3 regions of the Nocardia sp. BMG111209 genome follow, and region 2 is predicted to be linked to each of the others. Evidence: riboswitches for the same ligand, from Rfam matches in the RefSeq annotation. Region 2 holds a riboswitch; each other region holds the start of a gene.
The links. A riboswitch is a leader RNA that binds a small molecule or an ion and turns the genes downstream of it on or off. The one in region 2 is predicted to bind S-adenosylmethionine.
Positions count from the first base shown of each region.

Region 1: it holds a riboswitch for S-adenosylmethionine, as region 2 does, so the genes downstream of both, G361_RS0140820 (homoserine O-acetyltransferase) here and G361_RS0134325 (aminotransferase class V-fold PLP-dependent enzyme) in region 2, are expected to answer to the same signal.
Region 3: it holds a riboswitch for S-adenosylmethionine, as region 2 does, so the genes downstream of both, G361_RS0137920 (rhodanese-like domain-containing protein) here and G361_RS0134325 (aminotransferase class V-fold PLP-dependent enzyme) in region 2, are expected to answer to the same signal.

Region 1 covers NZ_KB907310.1:610,914-617,179, reverse strand. Annotated here, with positions in the region: gene G361_RS0140835 (NADP-dependent isocitrate dehydrogenase) at 1-1,089, opposite strand, end outside; gene G361_RS0140830 (MFS transporter) at 1,439-2,935, opposite strand; gene G361_RS0140825 (TetR/AcrR family transcriptional regulator) at 3,073-3,732, shown strand; SAM riboswitch class IV at 3,787-3,899, shown strand; gene G361_RS0140820 (homoserine O-acetyltransferase) at 4,050-5,219, shown strand; gene G361_RS0140815 (DUF3017 domain-containing protein) at 5,197-5,442, opposite strand; gene G361_RS0140810 (tRNA (cytidine(34)-2'-O)-methyltransferase) at 5,589-6,053, shown strand; gene G361_RS0140805 (DUF167 family protein) at 6,072-6,266, shown strand, end outside.
Region 2 covers NZ_KB907309.1:680,960-687,225, forward strand. Annotated here, with positions in the region: gene G361_RS0134305 (diacylglycerol kinase) at 1-1,069, opposite strand, end outside; gene G361_RS0134310 (SDR family oxidoreductase) at 1,083-1,871, opposite strand; gene G361_RS0134315 (DUF2752 domain-containing protein) at 2,084-2,524, shown strand; gene G361_RS0134320 (hypothetical protein) at 2,581-2,769, shown strand; gene G361_RS0134325 (aminotransferase class V-fold PLP-dependent enzyme) at 2,774-4,084, opposite strand; SAM riboswitch class IV at 4,137-4,250, opposite strand; gene G361_RS0134330 (LysE family translocator) at 4,373-4,996, shown strand; gene G361_RS0134335 (flavin reductase family protein) at 4,997-5,461, opposite strand; gene G361_RS0134340 (YbaK/EbsC family protein) at 5,605-6,078, opposite strand; gene G361_RS0134345 (TetR family transcriptional regulator) at 6,174-6,266, opposite strand, start outside.
Region 3 covers NZ_KB907309.1:1,468,260-1,474,525, reverse strand. Annotated here, with positions in the region: gene fgd (glucose-6-phosphate dehydrogenase (coenzyme-F420)) at 1-298, opposite strand, end outside; gene G361_RS0137930 (HAD-IIA family hydrolase) at 583-1,341, shown strand; gene G361_RS0137925 (O-succinylhomoserine sulfhydrylase) at 1,387-2,601, opposite strand; gene G361_RS0137920 (rhodanese-like domain-containing protein) at 2,630-3,052, opposite strand; SAM riboswitch class IV at 3,071-3,186, opposite strand; gene G361_RS47580 (hypothetical protein) at 3,236-3,667, opposite strand; gene G361_RS0137910 (FAD-dependent oxidoreductase) at 3,933-5,336, shown strand; gene G361_RS0137905 (amidohydrolase) at 5,422-6,266, shown strand, end outside.

The sequences.
Region 1 (6,266 bases), on a different contig from region 2:
GACCACGTCCTCCAGGGTCTGGGCGAAGCCGATGACCTCGGGGGTGTTGTCCAGCTTGCCGCGGTGCGCCAGGCCCCGGGTCCACGCGAAGATCGAGGCGATCGGGTTCGTGGAGGTGGGCTTGCCCTGCTGGTGCTGGCGGTAGTGCCGGGTCACGGTGCCGTGCGCGGCCTCGGCCTCGCAGGTCCGACCGTCCGGGGTGAGCAGCACGGAGGTCATCAGGCCCAGCGAGCCGAAGCCCTGCGCGACCGTGTCGGACTGCACGTCACCGTCGTAGTTCTTGCACGCCCAGACGTAACCGCCCTCCCACTTCAGCGAGGAGGCGACCATGTCGTCGATGAGCCGGTGCTCGTAGGTGAGACCGGCCGCGTCGAACTGCGGCTTGAACTCGGCGTCGAACACCTCCTGGAAGGTGTCCTTGAACATGCCGTCGTAGGCCTTCAGGATGGTGTTCTTCGTGGAGAGGTACACCGGGTAGTTCTGCTGCAGGCCGTAGTTGAACGACGCCCGCGCGAAATCCTCGATGGACTTCTTGAAGTTGTACATACCCATCACGACGCCGCCGTCCTCCGGCACCTTCACGACCTCGTGGACGATCGGCTCGCTGCCGTCCTCCGGGGTGAAGGTGAGGGTGACGGTGCCCGCCTGGTGCACCTTGAAGTCGGTGGCGCGGTACTGGTCACCGAAGGCGTGCCGGCCGATGATGATCGGCTTGGTCCAGCCCGGAACCAGTCGCGGAACGTTCGAGATGATGATCGGCGCGCGGAAGATGGTGCCGCCGAGAATGTTGCGGATGGTGCCGTTCGGCGAACGGTACATCTTCTTCAGGCCGAACTCCTCGACCCGGGCCTCGTCCGGGGTGATGGTCGCGCACTTGACGCCCACGCCGTGCTGCTTGATGGCGTTGGCCGCGTCGACGGTCACCTGGTCGTCGGTCTTGTCCCGGTACTCGATGCCGAGGTCGTAGTACTCGAGGTTCACGTCGAGGTACGGGTGGATCAGCTTGTCCTTGATGAACTGCCAGATGATCCGGGTCATCTCGTCGCCGTCGAGTTCGACGACGGTGCCTTCAACCTTGATCTTGGACATGGATCTTCGTGTCCTCCTAGGAAGGTGCTCCCATTGCACAGGCCAGGCGAACACGCTTGTGAGCGGACCCCAGCTGTTCAACGACAACGTATACGTCCCGCGCTGTCCACGAGACTTGCGGGTGCTTAAACAAGACAAGCGTACTGGTGCGCTGTGTCTCACTTCCAGGGGGCGGCCCTTCCCGGGACCGGCCCATCATCCCAGCGCGGTGGCGCAGGTCACGCATGCCGCCATACCAAGTATGCATAACCGCGGTGGACAGCCGTTCAGCCCGGGTCGGGGCGCCGGACACCACACGGCGGTGCCGGGCGCCGCGAATCGGCGCCCGGCACCGCCGGAGTGTGAGATATCAGACACCGACCGAGACGTGCTCGGCGCCCTCGAGCAGGTGTTCCGGCTTGTCGCGGATCATCAGCGCCACGATCAGGATGGCCGCCGCGAAGAATCCCGCGCCGATGTAGAAGGCCACGTCGTAGCTGTGGATGGCCGCGCGGGCGGCGACGTGGTCGACGGTCGCGTGGTGCTCGGCATAGCGCTGCGCGACCTGCACCGAGATGCTGGTGAGCAGGGCGGTGCCGATCGCGCCGCCGACCTGCTGGGCGGCGTTGAGCAGCGCGCTGGCGACGCCGGAGTCCTCGGCCTCCACCTGATGCATGGCCGTGGTCTGCATCGAGACGAACAGCGCGCCCATGCCGAGCGCGATCAGCGAGATGGCCGGCAGCACGCTCACGCCGAAACCGGCGCCGTAGTGCAGCTGGGCCAGGTAGACCAGTCCCGCGATGCCGAGGATGCCGCCGCCGATCATCAGCGGCCGCGGGCCGATGCGGGGCAGCAGGGTGCTGGTGACCCCGGCGGAGATGATGATGCCGATCGGGAACGGCAGGAACGCGACACCGGCCTTCAGCGAGCTGTACCCGAGGGTGACCTGCAGGTAGTAGCTCAGGTTGATGAACATCGCGAACATGGCGATCGGCACCAGCAGTGCCACCAGATAGGAGCCGCCGCGGTTGATCTCACCGGGGATGTGCAACGGCAGCAGCGGGTTGACCGAACGGCGTTCGATCACGACGAAGGCCGCGAGCAGCGCGACACCGGCGATCAGCAGCGCGAGCGTGGTGGCGGCCAGCCAGCCGTCCTCGGCGGCACGGCTGAATCCGTACACGATCGAGATCAGGCCGAGGGTGACGGTCACCGCGCCGGGCACGTCGTAGCCGCCGGTCCGCGGGGCGGGCACATCGCGGATGACGAAGGCGAACGCGCCGACCAGGGCCAGCAACGCCACCGGCGTGTTGACCAGCAGGCACCAGCGCCAGTCGGCGTACTCGGTGAGCGCGCCGCCGACGATCAGGCCGATGGCCGCGCCACCGGCGGACACCCCGGCGAAGGCGCCGAAGGCCCGCGCCCGCTCGCGCGGTTCGGTGAAGGTCACCGAGACCAGCGACAGCGCCGCCGGGGCCAGCACGGCCGCGAACGCGCCCTGCAATGCCCGGCCGGCGAACAGCTCGCCGGCGTTCTGGGCCAGTCCGGCCAGGGCCGAGGCGGCGGCGAAGCCGACCAGGCCGATCAGGAACATCCGCCGGCGGCCGAGGTAGTCGGCGAGCCGGCCGCCGAGCAGCAGCAGACCGCCGAAGATGAGCGTGTACGCGGTGAGCATCCACTGCTTGTCGCCGTCACTGATGTGCAGGTCACGCTGGGCGAACGGCAGCGAGATCGTGACGATGGTGGCGTCGAGCACCACCATCAGTTGAGCCAGGGCGAGCACGCCCAGGGCCCACCACCGGGTCGAGCGACCGCGCTCGGCGTCGGTGGCCGGGGATTCGTGTACTGCGATCCCGAGGTCGGTCATGGGGGAGAACTCCTGAGTAGGAAGCAAGATGACGCCATCGTGTCACCGCCAGTCAAATGGCGTCAAGAGAAAAATGTCTGACTGCGACATTTGGCATCTCTGGTCATGAACTCGTAACACGGAGTTAGAATGCGTAGATGCTCGGCTCCTCGTCCTGTCAGCCCCGGGCCGGTCTGCGCGAACGCAAGAAGGAGCAGACCCGGCGCCGGATCATCGAAGTTGCGCTGCAGCTCTGCGACAGTCAGGGCTTCGAGGCGACGACCGTCGAGCAGATCGCCGACGCCGCCGACGTCTCGCCACGCACGGTGAACCGGTACTTCGAACTCAAAGAGGACATCATCCTGGCTCCCACCGAGGAGTGGGGCCGGCGCGTCGCCGTCGAGCTGCGCAATCAGCCCATCACCGGCAACGAACTGCTCGCGCTGCGCAATGCCCACCTGGTCGTGGCCGAGCTCAGCACCACCGACGAGACGCTGCCGTTCTCGTGGTTCCAGCAGATGCAGCGGATCATGCGGGCCAGCGCCGCGGTGCGCTCGCGCAGCATGGACTTCATCGATACCAAGACCGCCGAGCTCAACGCGGCGCTCGGCGAGCGCCTCGGCCTCGATGCCGACTCACTGACCGTACGCCTGATCGCCGCCACCTGGCACGCCGTCATCCGCACCGGTATGGAGTGCGACAGCGCGCTGGCCGAATGCCCCCCGGCGGCCGCCCCGGACCTGATGGTCCGGGCCGTGCAGGCGGCCTACGACGAGTTCCAGCGGGTGTGCGCGCGTCCGATGGCCGCTGCCGAGTAACTCCGGCGCAACCCTTTGACAGCATCGGAACGCAATCCGATACCATCCAGGGCAGGTCATGAGCACCAGCGCCAAGCCCCGGCTCGCTGGTCGGCAACCCTCCAGTTGCGGTGGGGTGCTCCGGGTGATGACCGGGCTTCCGAGAAGGCCGGAAGCAAGCGCGACGTCAGGAGCACGACCATGAGTAACCCCATTGCGCCCGGTATCGGTTGCGCCGCGGACGTATCGGGCGTTCGCCATCGCCTCGCTACCCTCGAAGGGGTGCGTGACTTCTCGTTCGCTGCGGTGTATCCCGGGTCCGGCACGGTGGCGGCGCGGTGACCGTGGACATCGACGCACGGACCGCAGCGGCCCTGTTGCCGCCCGCCGACGGCACCCTGGGCACCGTCGCCCTCGGGGATGTGCGGCTGGAGAGCGGGGCGGTCGTCCCCGACGCGATTCTCGCCGTGCAGCGCTGGGGTGAGCTGTCACCGAATCTGGACAATGTGGTGCTCGTCGAGCACGCCCTCACCGGTGACTCGCACGTGATCGGCGCGCCGGACCGCCTGCATCAGCTGGCGGGCTGGTGGGACGGCATCGTCGGACCGGGTGCGCCGCTGGACACCGACGAATGGTGTGTGATCGCCACCAACGTGCTCGGCGGCTGCAAGGGCAGCACCGGGCCGACGAGTCCCGCTCCGGACGGAAAGCCCTGGGGCACAAGGTTTCCCGAGATCTCCATCCGCGACCAGGTGACCGCCGAGGTGATGCTGGCCGATCTGCTGGGCATCGACCGGGTGGCCGCGGTGGTCGGCGGATCCATGGGCGGTATGCGGGTGCTGGAGTGGATGGTCGGGTACCCGCAGCGCGTCGGCGCCGCGCTGATCCTGGCCGTCGGCGCACGTGCCACCGCCGATCAGATCGGCACCCAGACCACCCAGATCGCGGCCATCACCGCCGATCCGGATTGGCAGGGTGGCGATTATCACGGCACCGGCCGCACGCCGCGGACCGGGATGGGCCTGGCCCGCCGCATCGCGCATCTGACCTATCGCACCGAGTTCGAGCTCGACCACCGCTTCGAGAATCAGGCCCAGCAGGGCGAGGATCCCCGGACCGGCGGCCGCTACGCGGTGCAGAGCTACCTGGAACACCAGGCCGACAAGCTGGTCGCCCGGTTCGATCCGGCCACCTACGTACTGCTCACCGAGGCGATGAACCGCCACGACGTGGGCCGCGGCCGCGGCGGCATCGAGGCCGCGCTGGCGAGTACCGCGGTGCCGTGCGTGGTGGGCGGTGTCGACTCCGATCGGCTGTACCCGCTGCGTACCCAGCAGGAGCTGGCGGATCTGCTGCCCGGTTGCCGGGGACTCGAGATCGTGCATTCCCGCGACGGGCACGACGGCTTCCTCACCGAGACCACCGCGGTCGGCAAGTTACTGGTCCAGACGATGGATCTGGCCCGATCCGCCCGCGACGGCTCGGTCAGTCGACACCCAGACTGCTGATCGTCGCGGCCAGGGTGACGATGGCCCCGCCGAGCACGGCGTAGGCCGCGATGTCGAAGGGCCTGCTGCGCACCGCCAGCAGGCCCACCCGGGCGGTCGGGACACACAGCCGCAGCGCGGCCGCCAGCAGGACCGCGCCCCCGACGAAGAACGCGCCACGCCGCCACCGATCCTCCGCGACGAACACCACCGCCACCACCAGCACCGCCACCACCAGCGACATCGGCAGGTGGGTGCGGAAGAACCGCCCGACTGCTGCGGAGCGCGACGGCAGGGTCACAGGGGTCTCGGTCACGTTCCGATTCTCGCATCCCCGCCCGGGTCGGGGCGGGTCGCTCGATCGCGGACCGGCCGGGGATACTGGCCCGCGTGCTTCATCTGGTGTTCTTCGAACCTCGCATACCACCGAACACGGGTAACGCGATCCGGCTGGTCGCCGGCACCGGGTGCGAACTACATCTGATCGAACCGCTCGGATTCGATCTGTCCGAGCCGAAGCTCCGGCGCGCCGGACTGGACTACCACGACCTCGCGTCGGTGCGGGTGCACCGGGATCTGGCGGCCGCCTGGGCGGCGATCACACCGGAACGGGTGTTCGCGTTCACCGCACGCGCCACCCGCCGCTACACCGATATCGAGTACCGCCGGGGCGATGTCCTGCTGTTCGGGCCGGAACCCACCGGGCTGCCCGACGAGGTGATCGCCGACCCGCTCGTCACCGACGGGGTGCGCATCCCGATGCTGCCCGGCCGGCGCTCGATGAACCTGTCGAACGCGGCGGCGGTCGCCGTGTACGAGGCGTGGCGGCAGCTGGGGTTCCCGGGTGGCGTGTGACACCGATCGGAGCCGCCGGTGCCGACGGTGATCCGGGTGGTCGTCAAGCCCAACAGCAGCAAGGGTCCGCTGGTGCAGACGGCGGCGGACGGCACGCTGCAGGTGTACGTGCGCGCTCCGGCGGTCGAGGGCAAGGCCAACCGGGCCGCCGCCGAGGCGCTGGCCCGGCACTTCCGTGTTCCCAAGAGCGCGGTGCGACTGACCGGCGGCGCC
Region 2 (6,266 bases):
CACGCCCCGTGGTCAGCGGCAGATCGACGGCGGTGAGCAGTCCGGGCCGCGCCTGCACGACCGCGGGCACCGCGCTCACGAGGCGGGCGGCCGTGCCGACCACGCCGCCGAGGGCGTGGTCACCGTTGCTGGACAGTTGCAGGTCCAGCACGTAGTCGGGATCGCCCAGGATCTCCACGCGATAGCCGCCGTGCCCGGCGGGCTGCGGCCAGTCCGGCGCCAGATCGGGATGCAACCGGGTGACATGTTCGAGCACCAGCACCTCGCGCGCGCCCCGCACGCCGCTGACCCGGAAGCGCAGCGCGGCCGCGGTGCCGGATTCGACGGTGTGCGCGCCGATCCCGATCGGCTCCGGCGCGGGCAGGCGCTGGAAGTCCTGGGTCACCTCGTCGAGTTCCACATCCAGCGCGGCGGCCAGCTGGCGGATCACACTGCCCCAGGCCAGCGTCAGCACGCCCGGCTGCAACAGCAGCGGCAGTTCGTCCCCCGCACCCATCGGCCGGCCGAAGCCCATGATGTCGAACAGCACCTTCGGATTGTCGTAGGTGGAGTAGTCCAGGATCTCCGAGCACACGATGGTGTCGATGCGCTCGCTGCCGCTGGACAGCAGCAGTGGCAGCCAGTCGTTGGCCCAGCCCGGATCGATGCCGTTCACCCACAACGACGCCCCGCCGGCCTCGGCCGCCTCGAGCACCGGATCGATCAGTTCGGGCGGCACGGTCCCGTACGGGAACTGCAGGAAGACCGGGCTCGACGACACCACGTTGATACCCGCGCGCAGGAAGGTCTTCAGATCCTCCACCGCCTCGGCCAGCCGGTCGTCGGCCATCGCGGTGTGCACGATGCAATCGGGCTTCAGATCGAGCAGGGCCTGCGCGTCGGTGGTGGCGGCGACGCCGATCTCGCGATCCAGGCCCGCCAGCTCACCGGCATCGAGACCGGCCTTGGCGTCGGAGGACACCCAGACCCCGACGAGTTCCAGCTCCGGCCGCGCGATGATGGATCGCAGCGACCGGCGGCCGACATTGCCGGTACTCCATTGCACTACGCGGTAGGTCGGTGCGGACATCCGAAAACTCCTGTCACAGATCGGGAAGACCGAGGTCCAGGTTGGGTTGTTCGATGCCGCCGTCGATCTCGAGCACCTTACCCGTGATGTAGCCACCGGCCGGTGACGACAGATACACGATGCCCGCCGCGATCTCCCACGGCTCGCCCAGCCGGTGCAGCGGCGTGGCGGTCTCCATCGTCTCCTTGATCGCCGGTTGCGAGGCGACCACGTCCAGCGCGGAGGTGAGCACCGAGCCGACCGCGATCGCGTTCACCCGGATCCGCGGGGCCAGATCGGTGGCGGCCAGCCGCGTCCAGTGCGCCAGCGCGGCCTTGGCGGTGCCGTAGGCGAGATAGCCCCGGCCCGGCGTGCGGCCCATCATCGAGGAGATGTTGACCACCGATCCGCCGCCCCCGGTCAGCATGTGCGGCACCGCCGCGCGGGTCAGCGCGTGCGCGGTGGCGACGTTGAAGTGGAACGCCCGCTCCAGATATCCCGGCGTCGTGGTCAGGAAAGTGTTGGGTGCGGTCCCGCCGACGTTGTTGACGACGATATCGATCCGCCCGAGTTCGGCGGCCGCGGTCTCCGCCAGCCCCGCGACCGCGTCCAGATCGGAGAGATCGGCGGCTACGGTCACCACCCGGCGGCCCAGCGCGCGGATCTTGCCCGCGACCTCCTCGAGCTGTTCGGCCGTGCGCGCGGCGATCAGCACATCGGCCCCGGCCTCGGCCAGGCCCAGCGCGGCCGCGGCGCCGATCCCGCGCCCGGCGCCGGTGACGACGGCGACCCGGCCGTCCACACGGAAGTTGTCCAGAATCATTGCGGGGTTCCTCCTCCGACCGACCGTGCGCGCCCGAGCTGTGCTCGAAAAGCCTTGGCGTACCGACGAACTCACCCACCCCACCGGAGCGGCGTGACGACCGTCACAGAGCAGTCTTTAGAACAAGTTCTAGTCTGTCAAGGGTCGGTGCCGGATCGCGGGATCGGAACCACCTGGCGAGACCCGGCCTGCCCTCGCTACCGTGGACGACTGTGGACACCGCAGCCGCACCGCCGGCCGAAACCCGCACCGGCTGGGTCACTCTGGGGCAGCCGGCCCTCATCGCCGGCGGGCTCGCCGCCGCCGTCGCGGTCCTGCACTTCCGCGATCCGCACGTCTCCGGCTCCTACGGCTACTGCCCGTTCTACGCGCTGACCGGGTATTGGTGCCCGGGGTGCGGCGGGCTGCGCGCGATGCACAACCTCAGCGAGGGTCACGTACTCGACGCGATCCACAGCAATATCCTGCTGCTCCCGCTGACGGTGGCGTTCGTGGTGTGGTGGGTGCACCTGGTGGTGAACCGATGGAACGGCCGGCGCCGGCCGTTCCCGTTCCACGCCGGTCCGATCACCCTCGCGGTGTCGCTGGCGCTGCTGGCGGTGTTCAGTGTGCTGCGCAACACGCCGTGGGGCAGCTGGCTGGCGCCGGTGTGACCCGGCCGACGGCGTGGTGACCGTGACATCCGCCCGGTACTGGGCATGCTGACGGCATGATCGATTCCCTGAAGAACCGGGTGCGCGAGAAGTTGATGCGACAGCTCCGGGAGGACGGGCCCTACGATCCGGACCTGGACGATCCCCGTCTGGTCGCCGTGGCGACCGACCTCGACGCACTGGAGTCGGTCGCCGACGACGACCCGCTGGTGGAGCAGCTCGCCGAACGCTATCTGGTGTTCTGACCGTTCAGAAGGAACACGGCGCCGCACCGCCGGCGTCCTGAGCGGTCAGCCGTGGCCGGGTCTCCGGCTGGGGATTCCAGTGGCCGTCCGCGCACGTGTACTCCCACGACGGCCCCCGCCGCACCAGCACATCGATCGCGTCGACCAGACGATCCACATCGGCCGCGGTGGTGCCCAGGCCGATACTGGCCCGGATCGCGCCGTCGACGCCGAGCCGGGCGAGCAGCGGATGCGCGCAGAATCGGCCGTCGCGCACCCCGATCCCGTGTTCGGCGGACAGATACGCCGCCACCCGGCCCGGTTCGACACCGTCGAGGGTGAAGGTCACGATGCCGACGCTGTCGGCGCTGTCCGACCAGATGCGCAGGAAGCGCACCCCCGCGATACCGCCCAGCCCCTCGCGCAGCCGGATCGCCAGCCGCCGCTCGTGTTCGGTGGCCCGCTCCTGCAGTTCGGTGAGCGCATCACAGGCCGCGGCCAGGGCCGCCACGCCGAGGACATTCGGCGATCCGGCCTCGTGCCGCTGCGGCGCGGGCGCCCAGTCGACACCGGTCGTGCGGACCTCTCGGACCGCCCCGCCGCCGGCCAGGTACGGCTCGGCGGCATCCAGCCAATCCCGGCGGCCCACCAGCACTCCCGCGCCGAACGGCGCGTACAGCTTGTGCCCGGAAAAGGCGAGGTAGTCGATTCCGCTGTGCCGCAGGTCGATTCGCCGATGCGGCGCCAATTGCGCGGCATCCACCAGGATTCGGGCCCCGCACTCGTGCGCGACGGTCGCGAGCCGTTCCAGCGGCAGCACCTCACCGGTGACGTTCGACGCACCCGTGATGGCAAGCAGCGCAGCGGGTTTGGTACACAGCTCCGCGACCACCCGGCGGATCGTCTCGGCCACGGTGTCGGCGGCCCGGACCACCCGCCGCCCGTGCCGCAGCCACGGCAGGAAGTTGGCGTGATGTTCGATGTCGAGCACCACGGTATCGCCGGGTACGCAGGCGGCCAGCAGGTTCAGCGAGTCCGTGGTGTTGCGGGTGAACACCACGACCTGGTCGTCGGTACAGCCCAGGAACCGGGACACCGAGGTCCGGGCGGCCTCGTAGCAGTCGGTGGAGATCCGCGAGGCGTATCCGGCCCCGCGATGCACGCTCGCGTAGTAGGGCAGCAACTCCGACACCCGGTCGGTGACCTGTGCCAGGGCCGGGGCGCTGGCGGCGTAGTCGAAATTCGCGTAGCGCACGGTGCCACCGGACACCAGCGGAACCTGCAGGTCGGCGCCGGATACCTGGGCGGCACAGGTCGGGTCGAGAACAGCGGTCATCACGCAATCCCTTCGGTTCGGGGACTCCGGAAACGACGAGGAAAAAAGTCGGAGTCCGCGCTTGCCGAGCCCGGTCGGGCTGCGGCCCGGTCGTCACCCGGAGCACCCCGCCGCGGAGGAGGGTTGCCGGCCAGCAAGCCGGGGCTTGACGCTGGCACTCATGACCTGAGCTGAAGATAGGCACTGGCCCGAACCCTTGTCAAGATTCGGACGTGTCGCCGCGCATGTCCGGGGGGACTCGCCGTAATCGCCTTGCCATCCCGATCCGACCTGCGCTTATATCGAACGGTGACCGTCTCCCTGCTGCTCGGATTCACCGGACTGTGCGTACTGCTGGCCATCACCCCCGGCCCGGACACCTTCCTGGTCCTGCGCTTCTCGATCGCCGGGCGCCGGCACGGGATCGCGGCGGCGCTCGGTTCCGCGGTCGGTGGCATCGTCTGGGCAACCGTGGTCGCGGCCGGGGTGGCGGCCCTGCTCGAGCAATCTGCGACCGCCTACCGCGCGGTGAAGGTGGTCGGCGGAATCTACTTGATATATCTCGGAATTCGGACGCTGATCGAACATCGCCGGGCCCGCGCGGACGGCGAGCCGGCGGACACCCGGGCCAGCACGGCGACCGTGCCGTCCGCATTCAGCGCGGGCCTGCTGTCGTGCCTGCTGAATCCGAAGGTCGGATTGTTCTATCTGGCGGTGCTCCCGCAGTTCCTCACGACGGTCACCTTCCTGAACGCGCTGGCGCTCGGCGCGATCGAATCGACGGTCGCCGCCGTCGAGATGGTACTGCTGGCGACGCTGGCCGCCCGCGCGATCGAACTGCTGCGGCGGCCGCGCACCCGGGCCCGGCTGGAACAGATCAGCGCGGGCGTGCTGACGGCGCTGGGCATCGGCACCGCGGCGTCGGCGGCCTGATCAGTCCAGGGCGGTGGCCCGGTGATAGGCGCCGTTGTAGTACAGCAGCGGCGCGGCCAGGGGCGCGGCGCCGGTCTCGTCGTGCACCCGGGTCACCAGGCCCACGACCAGGGTGTGGTCACCGATCGCGAAACGTTCCCACACGGTCGCCCGCACCCAGAGCGGCGTCCCGTGCAGCACCGGCTCGCCGGAGTCGAGCGTGGTCCACAGCGCGGGTTCGCTGAACCGCTGTCCGGCCTCCCGGGAGAACCGCCGCGCCAGCTCCTGCTGATGCTCGCCGAGGAAGTGCACGACCAGCGAATCCGCGCCCAGCATCGACGCGATGCTGGAGGAGGTGTGCGCGATGTTGAACGAGATCAGCGGCGGCTCGAGCGACAGCGAGGCGAACGAGGTGGCGGTGAACCCCACCGGCCCGTCCGCACCCGCGAGCGTGACGATGGTCACACCGGCCGGATAATGCCGCATGGCCGACCGGTACTGCTCGGCCGGAATGCCGTCCGAGCCCACGGACGCCCGTAGTTCCGCGTCGGGAGATCTGCTCACAGTTCCAAACTACGTCGCGCGATCGCGACCCTCGCCGGGAGGACGGATGACCGGCGTCACACCGCCTAGTCGACGTCGATCGACAGCCCCGCGGTGATCCGCACCAACTCCGGGAACGAGGTGCGGAAGACGGTGTTCGGATGGCCTCCGGCCGCCCACAGCTCCCGGTATTCCGACAGCGCATTGTCCACGTAGGTGGGCAGATTCGTGGGATGGCCCACCGGCGCGATACCGCCGATCGGCTGCCCGGTCACCTCCCGGGCGGTCGCCGCCGGGGCGGGCGTCAGCGTCCCTTCCAGCCGGTCCCCGGTCCGGGCCAGATCCACCCCGTGCGCCCCGGAAACCAGCAGCAACACCGGTTCGTCGTCGAGCAGGTACACCATCGACTCCGTGATCGCGCCGACGTCCACCCCGAGCGCCCGCGCCGCCTGTTCAGCGGAATGCGTGGGCTCGGTTTGCGTGATGATCACCCCGTGATGCCCACGTGCGATGAGCGTGTCCGACACCCGAGATGCGACCGGAGGCAACGACCTGCGCATGGCACCAGAGTAGAGGGGCAAGCTGTGCCCCGCCGACCGGGCGATCGAATCCGACACCACCGCAACGGCATTCCCACGGCAACCGGGAGCCGCACTCACTCCTCGACGACCACGTCCGGTAGCGGCTCGCCGGTGGTCCGCCGCACACTCGGCCGCGCACCCACGGCGACGGCCGTGAGCAGCGTCGT
Region 3 (6,266 bases), 790 kb from region 2:
GCTCCGGGTACAGGCAGCCCATGGTCGCGAACGCCTGCGCGATCACGGCCGGGTTGTACCGGAAGGTCGGGGTGAGCACCGAGGTGCCCAGCTGGATCCGCTGCGTCCGCTCGCCCACCGCCGTCATCCAGGACAGCGAGAAGGGTGCGTGCCCGCCGTTGTGCCGCCACGGCTGGAAGTGATCGCTGACCGTGGCACTGTCCAGACCGTGCTCCTCGGCGGCCACGCCGAGCTCGACGAGCTCGCGGGGGCCGAATTGTTCCGCCGACGCCTTGTAGCCGAGCTTGAGATCAGTCACGCGGGGACTCCTGTCCACTTCGATGTCGTTGCCGCAACCCACCCGTGTGCAGCGTCGCGGTGTCACACCGCATTCCGCCGCGCACGGGATTCACCCTCGACCATAACCAGCGACCTGTCCGTTATGTGCGGATGGTCGGTCGAGGCCACCGACGCTGCGCGTCCGAGACCATCGACGCTGCGCGTCCGAGACCATCCACCCCCGCCCGCGCGCGCTCGCGGCGGCGGGCAGAGAATCGAACGGTGACGGCAGACGACGAACCGATCCTGTCCTACCTGACCGACATGGACGGCGTGCTGGTGCACGAGGACCATCCGATTCCCGGCGCCGACAAGTTCCTGGCGGAACTGCAGGCCAACGGCGTCCCGTTCCTGGTCCTCACCAACAACTCGATTCGCACGCCGCGCGATCTGCAGGCCCGGCTGCGGCACTCCGGCCTCGACATTCCCCAGGAGGCGATCTGGACCTCCGCGCTGGCGACGGCCACCTTCCTCGACGATCAGCGGCCCGGCGGCACCGCATATGTGGTCGGCGAGTCCGGCCTCACCACCGCGCTGCACGAGATCGGCTACGTACTCACCGACAGCGATCCGGACTATGTGGTGCTCGGCGAGACCCGCACGTATTCCTTCGAGGCCATCACCACCGCGATCCGCCTGGTCGACCGCGGCGCCCGCTTCATCGCGACCAATCCGGACGCGACCGGACCGTCGCGCGAGGGCCTGCTGCCCGCGACCGGTTCGGTGGCGGCGCTGATCACCCGGGCCACCGGGCGCGAACCGTACTACGTCGGCAAGCCGAATCCGCTGATGATGCGATCGGCGTTGCGCCGCATCGGCGCTCATTCGCAGTCCACGGTGATGATCGGCGACCGGATGGACACCGATGTGATCGCCGGGCTGGAGGCGGGGATGCGGACGATCCTGGTGATGTCGGGCATCTCCACCCGCGCCTCGTTCGAACAGTTCCCCTACCGCCCCACGGTGGTGCTGGATTCGGTGGCCGATCTGGTCGGCCGCACCTCGAATCCGTTCGCCGGCTGAGGGATTCGGTGGCGTCCGCCGGACGCGAACGCCACCGGTACCGGCTCAGCCCAGCGCGTGATCCAGATCGCCGAGCAGATCGTCGATATCCTCCAGGCCCACCGAGATCCGCAGCACGCCGTCCGTGATCCCCACGGCCGCACGGCCTTCCGCACCCATCGCGCGATGCGTGGTGGTCGCCGGATGGGTGATGAGGGTCTTGGAATCACCGAGGTTGTTCGAGATGTCCACGATGCGAAGGCGATTGAGCACCTCGAAGGCGCGCTTCTTGCCCTCGTCCGGATTGGCCGCCAGTTCGAAGGTGACGACCGTACCGCCGCCGCTCATCTGACTGCGCGCCAGATCGTACTGCGGATGTGACTGCAGGAACGGGTATTTCGTCCAGGACACGGCCGGATGCTGTTCCAGGAACTCCGCGATCCGCAGCGCCGAGGTGGCCGACTGCATCACGCGCAGCGGCATCGTCTCCAGGCCCTTGAGCAGCGTCCACGCGTTGAAGGGGCTCAGCGCCGGACCGGTGTGCCGCATGAGGTTCTTGACCGGGCCGTCGATGTAGTCCTTCGCACCGAGGATGGCCCCGCCGAGCACCCGGCCCTGACCGTCGATGTGCTTGGTGCCGGAGTACACCACCACATCCGCACCCAGCGGCAGGCTGCGCTGCAACAGCGGGGTCGCGAAGACGTTGTCCAGCACCACCTTCGCGCCCGCGGCGTGCGACAGTTCGGTGACCCGGCGCACATCGACCAGGGTCTGCATCGGATTGGACGGGGTCTCGAAGAACACCGCGGTGGTCGGCACCGACAGCGCCTGCTCCCACTGGTCCAGATCCTCACCGTCGACGAAGACGGTCTCCACACCCCAGCGCGGCAGGATCTCGTTGCACACCACGAAACAGGAGCCGAACAGGCTGCGCGCGGCCACCAGCCGATCGCCCGCGGCGAGCAGCGCGGCCAGTGCGGTGAACACCGCCGACATGCCGCTGGCGGTGGCGAAACAGGCCTCGGCGCCCTCGAGCAGGCGCAGCCGCTCCTCGAACATCGCGACCGTCGGATTGCCGTAGCGGGAGTAGACGAAGTGCTCGACGTCGCCGGTGAACGCGGCCTCGGCCGCCTCGGCGCTCTCGTAGACGAATCCGGACGACAGATACAGCGCCTCGGAGGTCTCCTCGAAACCGGAGCGCCGCAGTCCACCCCGGACTCCCAGCGTCGCCGGGCCGACACCCGAGGGCAACGGCTTCTCGAACGCTCCACCCGTGATCATGCCTGTCTCCCTTCGGTTTCCGCCGCGATCACGACTGCCGCCACGGCAGTCCATGCGCCCGCCAGCCGGCGGCGCCACGATGGGCCTGCTCGTCCAGCGCGCCCTCGAAACCCTCGAGCACGTTGTAGGACGGGGCGAAGCCGGCCGCGGTGGCCGCCGTCGCCGCGCCGATCGACCGCTGACCGGAACGGCAGAGGAAGACGACCGGGGCATCGCTGCCCTCGGCGCGCCCGGCGAGCGCCTGCTTCAGCTGATCGACGAAGGCCTCGTTGCGCGCGCCACCGAGATCGACCCATTCGATCAGCGCCGTCGGCCGGTCGATCGAGGCGGTGTCGGGCACCCCGACGAACCGCCACTCGGCCTCGGTGCGCACATCCACCAGCACCGCATCCGGGTTGTCCCGCAACAATTCCCACGCCTGCAGTGGGGTGATATCGCCTGCGTAGCTCATCTGTCGAACCTCCTCGAGAATCCGCACTTGCCGCACCGGGAGCCGGTGCGCGGCCAGGTCGTCACCCGGAGCACCCCGCCGCGAAAGAGGGTTGCCGACCAGCGAGCCGGGGCTTGACGCTGGTACTCATGACCTGCAAAGAGATTGCCCGGTGATCGGGTTGCCTGTCAAACTCCGACGGCCTCAATCGCACACGCGCCAGACCCCGCCGGAGCGGGTCAGCGACCAGGTGCCCGACGACTCCTTCCCGTCCACCGAACCGGTCACGGTCACCTTGCCGTGATCGCCGTCGATACTCGGATCGGCGAGCCGGACGAGATCGACCTTCTTCCCCGCGGCGGCGGCGAGCGGCGAACGCGCCGGATCGAATCCGGCACAGGCCGCCGCGGTCAGCTTCGCGGGATCGGCGGCGTTCCAGGCGTCGGCGTAATCGCGCACCGCGGTGGCCATCTTGTCGGAATCTGTGAGGTTTCTCTCGGCGGGCCGGGTCGCCTCGAGGACCACCACGGCCACGAGCACCACCAGGGCGATCGCGAAGGCCGCCAGGAAAGGCAGGGCGGACCGGGTCTTTTCCCGCTGATCGATGACGACGGGTTCCTCGTCGGGCGTGGTCATGGCATTGATCATCCCTGGTCGCCCGGTGTGTCGGGAGTCACGCCCGGCATTTCCCGCCGGGGGCGGGGGAACGGAGGCGATAGCCGTCACCGATAGAATCTTCGGGAACTGGCGGCCGCCGCGGCGCCAACCGGATCCTTGCAGCAACGATGCAGCATCGATGGGATGTCGGGGACGCCGGGGGGAGCCCGTCCGAGCGTCAACTTAGCCTAAGCTAAGAAAGACGGCTGAGACCAGAGTTTCCAACCAGAGGGTGCGCCTGAGAATGACCGAACACAGCGCCGATCGACAGAGTGCGGATCGCCCGTTGCGCATCGCCATCGTGGGTGCCGGACCGGCGGGCATCTATGCCGCCGACGCCTTGATGAAGTCCGATGCCGAGGTGAGCATCGATCTGTACGAGCGGATGCCCGCACCGTTCGGCCTGATCCGCTACGGCGTCGCGCCGGACCATCCGCGGATCAAGGGCATCGTCACCGCGCTGCACAAGGTTCTCGACAAGCCGCAGGTCCGCCTGCTCGGCAACATCGACTACGGCAGCGACATCACCCTCGAGGATCTGCGCAGGTTCTACGACGCGGTCATCTTCTCCACCGGCGCCAACGCCGACCGCGCCCTCCCGATCCAGGGCATCGATCTGGAGGGCTCCTTCGGCGCCGCGGATTTCGTCTCCTGGTACGACGGCCACCCCGACGTCCCCCGCAGCTGGCCCCTGGAGGCCGAGAAGGTCGCCGTCCTCGGCGTCGGCAACGTCGCCCTCGACGTCGCGCGCGTCCTCGCCAAGACCGGTGACGAACTGCTCCCGACGGAGATCCCGCCGAACGTCTACGCGGGCCTGCGCGCCAACAAGGCCCTCGAGGTCCACGTATTCGGCCGCCGCGGTCCCGCGCAGGCCAAGTTCACCCCGCTCGAGCTGCGGGAACTGGACCACTCTCCCAATATCGAGGTCATCGTCGACCCGGAGGACATCGACTACGACGAGGGTTCGGAAGCCGCGCGCCGGCATTCGAAGCAGGCCGATATGGTCTGCAACACCCTCGAGCAGTGGGCCATCCGCGACGTCGGCGCTCGCCCGCACAAGTTGTTCCTGCACTTCTTCGAGAGCCCCGCGGAGATCCTCGGCGACGAGCACGGCAAGGTCGCGGGCCTGCGCACCGAACGCACCGCGCTCGACGGCACCGGCAACGTGAAGGGCACCGGCGAGTTCAACACCTGGGACGTGCAGGCGGTCTACCGCGCCGTCGGCTACCTGTCGCAGAACATCGCCCAGCTGCCGTTCGACGACCAGGCGGGCACCGTCCCGAACGAGGCCGGCCGGGTGCTGGCCGACGAGCACGCCGACGGCGACGGCCGCTACCTGCCCGGCACCTATGTCACCGGCTGGATCAAGCGCGGCCCGGTCGGCCTGATCGGTCACACCAAGGGCGACGCGAACGAGACCATCGCCTGCCTGCTCGACGACGCCCCGAATTTCACCCCCGCCCCGGAACCGGAACCGGACGCGGTGACCGGCTGGCTGGAGAGCAAGGGCATCCCGTTCACCACCTGGGCCGGTTGGTACCGCCTCGACGCCCACGAACGCGCCCTCGGCGAACCGCAGGGCCGCGAGCGGGTGAAGGTCGTCGAACGAGACGAAATGCTCGCGGCGAGCGAACCGCACAAGCGCTGATCACCGGATATCGATAGTCGTCCGGCATCCCCCCGGCGAGTCGCCCGGATCCCCATCCGTCCCCGTCTCGAGGCATGCTGATCACGTGTTCGATGCCCATTTCCACATCGTCGACCCGCGGTTCCCGTTGGTCGTGAACGAGGGCTACCTGCCGCCGCCCTACACCATCGCCGACTATCGAAAGCGCATGGCGCACTTCGATGTCGACGGTGGTGCGGTGGTCAGCGGTTCGTTCCAGGGCACCGATCAGAGCTTCCTGCGGGCGGCGCTGACCGAGCTCGGGCCGGGCTGGGTCGGGGTGACCAATCTGCACCCCGACACCACCGACGAGCAGATCCTGGAACTGCACCGCCACGGCGTGCGGGCGCTGCGATTCAACCTGAAACGCGCCGCCGGCGATATCGTCACCCTGACCCAGCAGGCGCGCCGCGCCTGGGACCTGGTCCGCTGGCATGTCGAGCTCTACATCGACGGATCCACCCTGGGCTCGCTGCAACCGGTGATCAGCAAGCTGCCCGCGCTGTCGGTGGACCACCTGGGCATGTCCGACGAATGCCTGCCCTACCTGCTGAATCTGGTGGATCGCGGCGCCAAGGTGAAGGCGTCCGGCTTCGGCCGGGTGGCGATGAACGTCCCCCGCGCGCTGCGCCGCATCCACGCGGTCAGCCCGCGGGCGCTGATGTTCGGCACCGACCTGCCCGGCATCCGCACCGGCCGCGCCTTCCGCGACTCCGATATCGGCCTGATCGCCGACACCATCGGCACCGATATGTACCGGGTGCTGGACGACAACGCCCGCGCCTTCTATGGTCTGCCGGTCAAGGCGGTGCCCACCGACCCGGCCACCACCACCCGGCCGCTACCGGCCGTCGGCCCGTCCACCCTCCGCCTGCACCGCGACGAACTGCCCTCCGGTGACGACACCCGGCC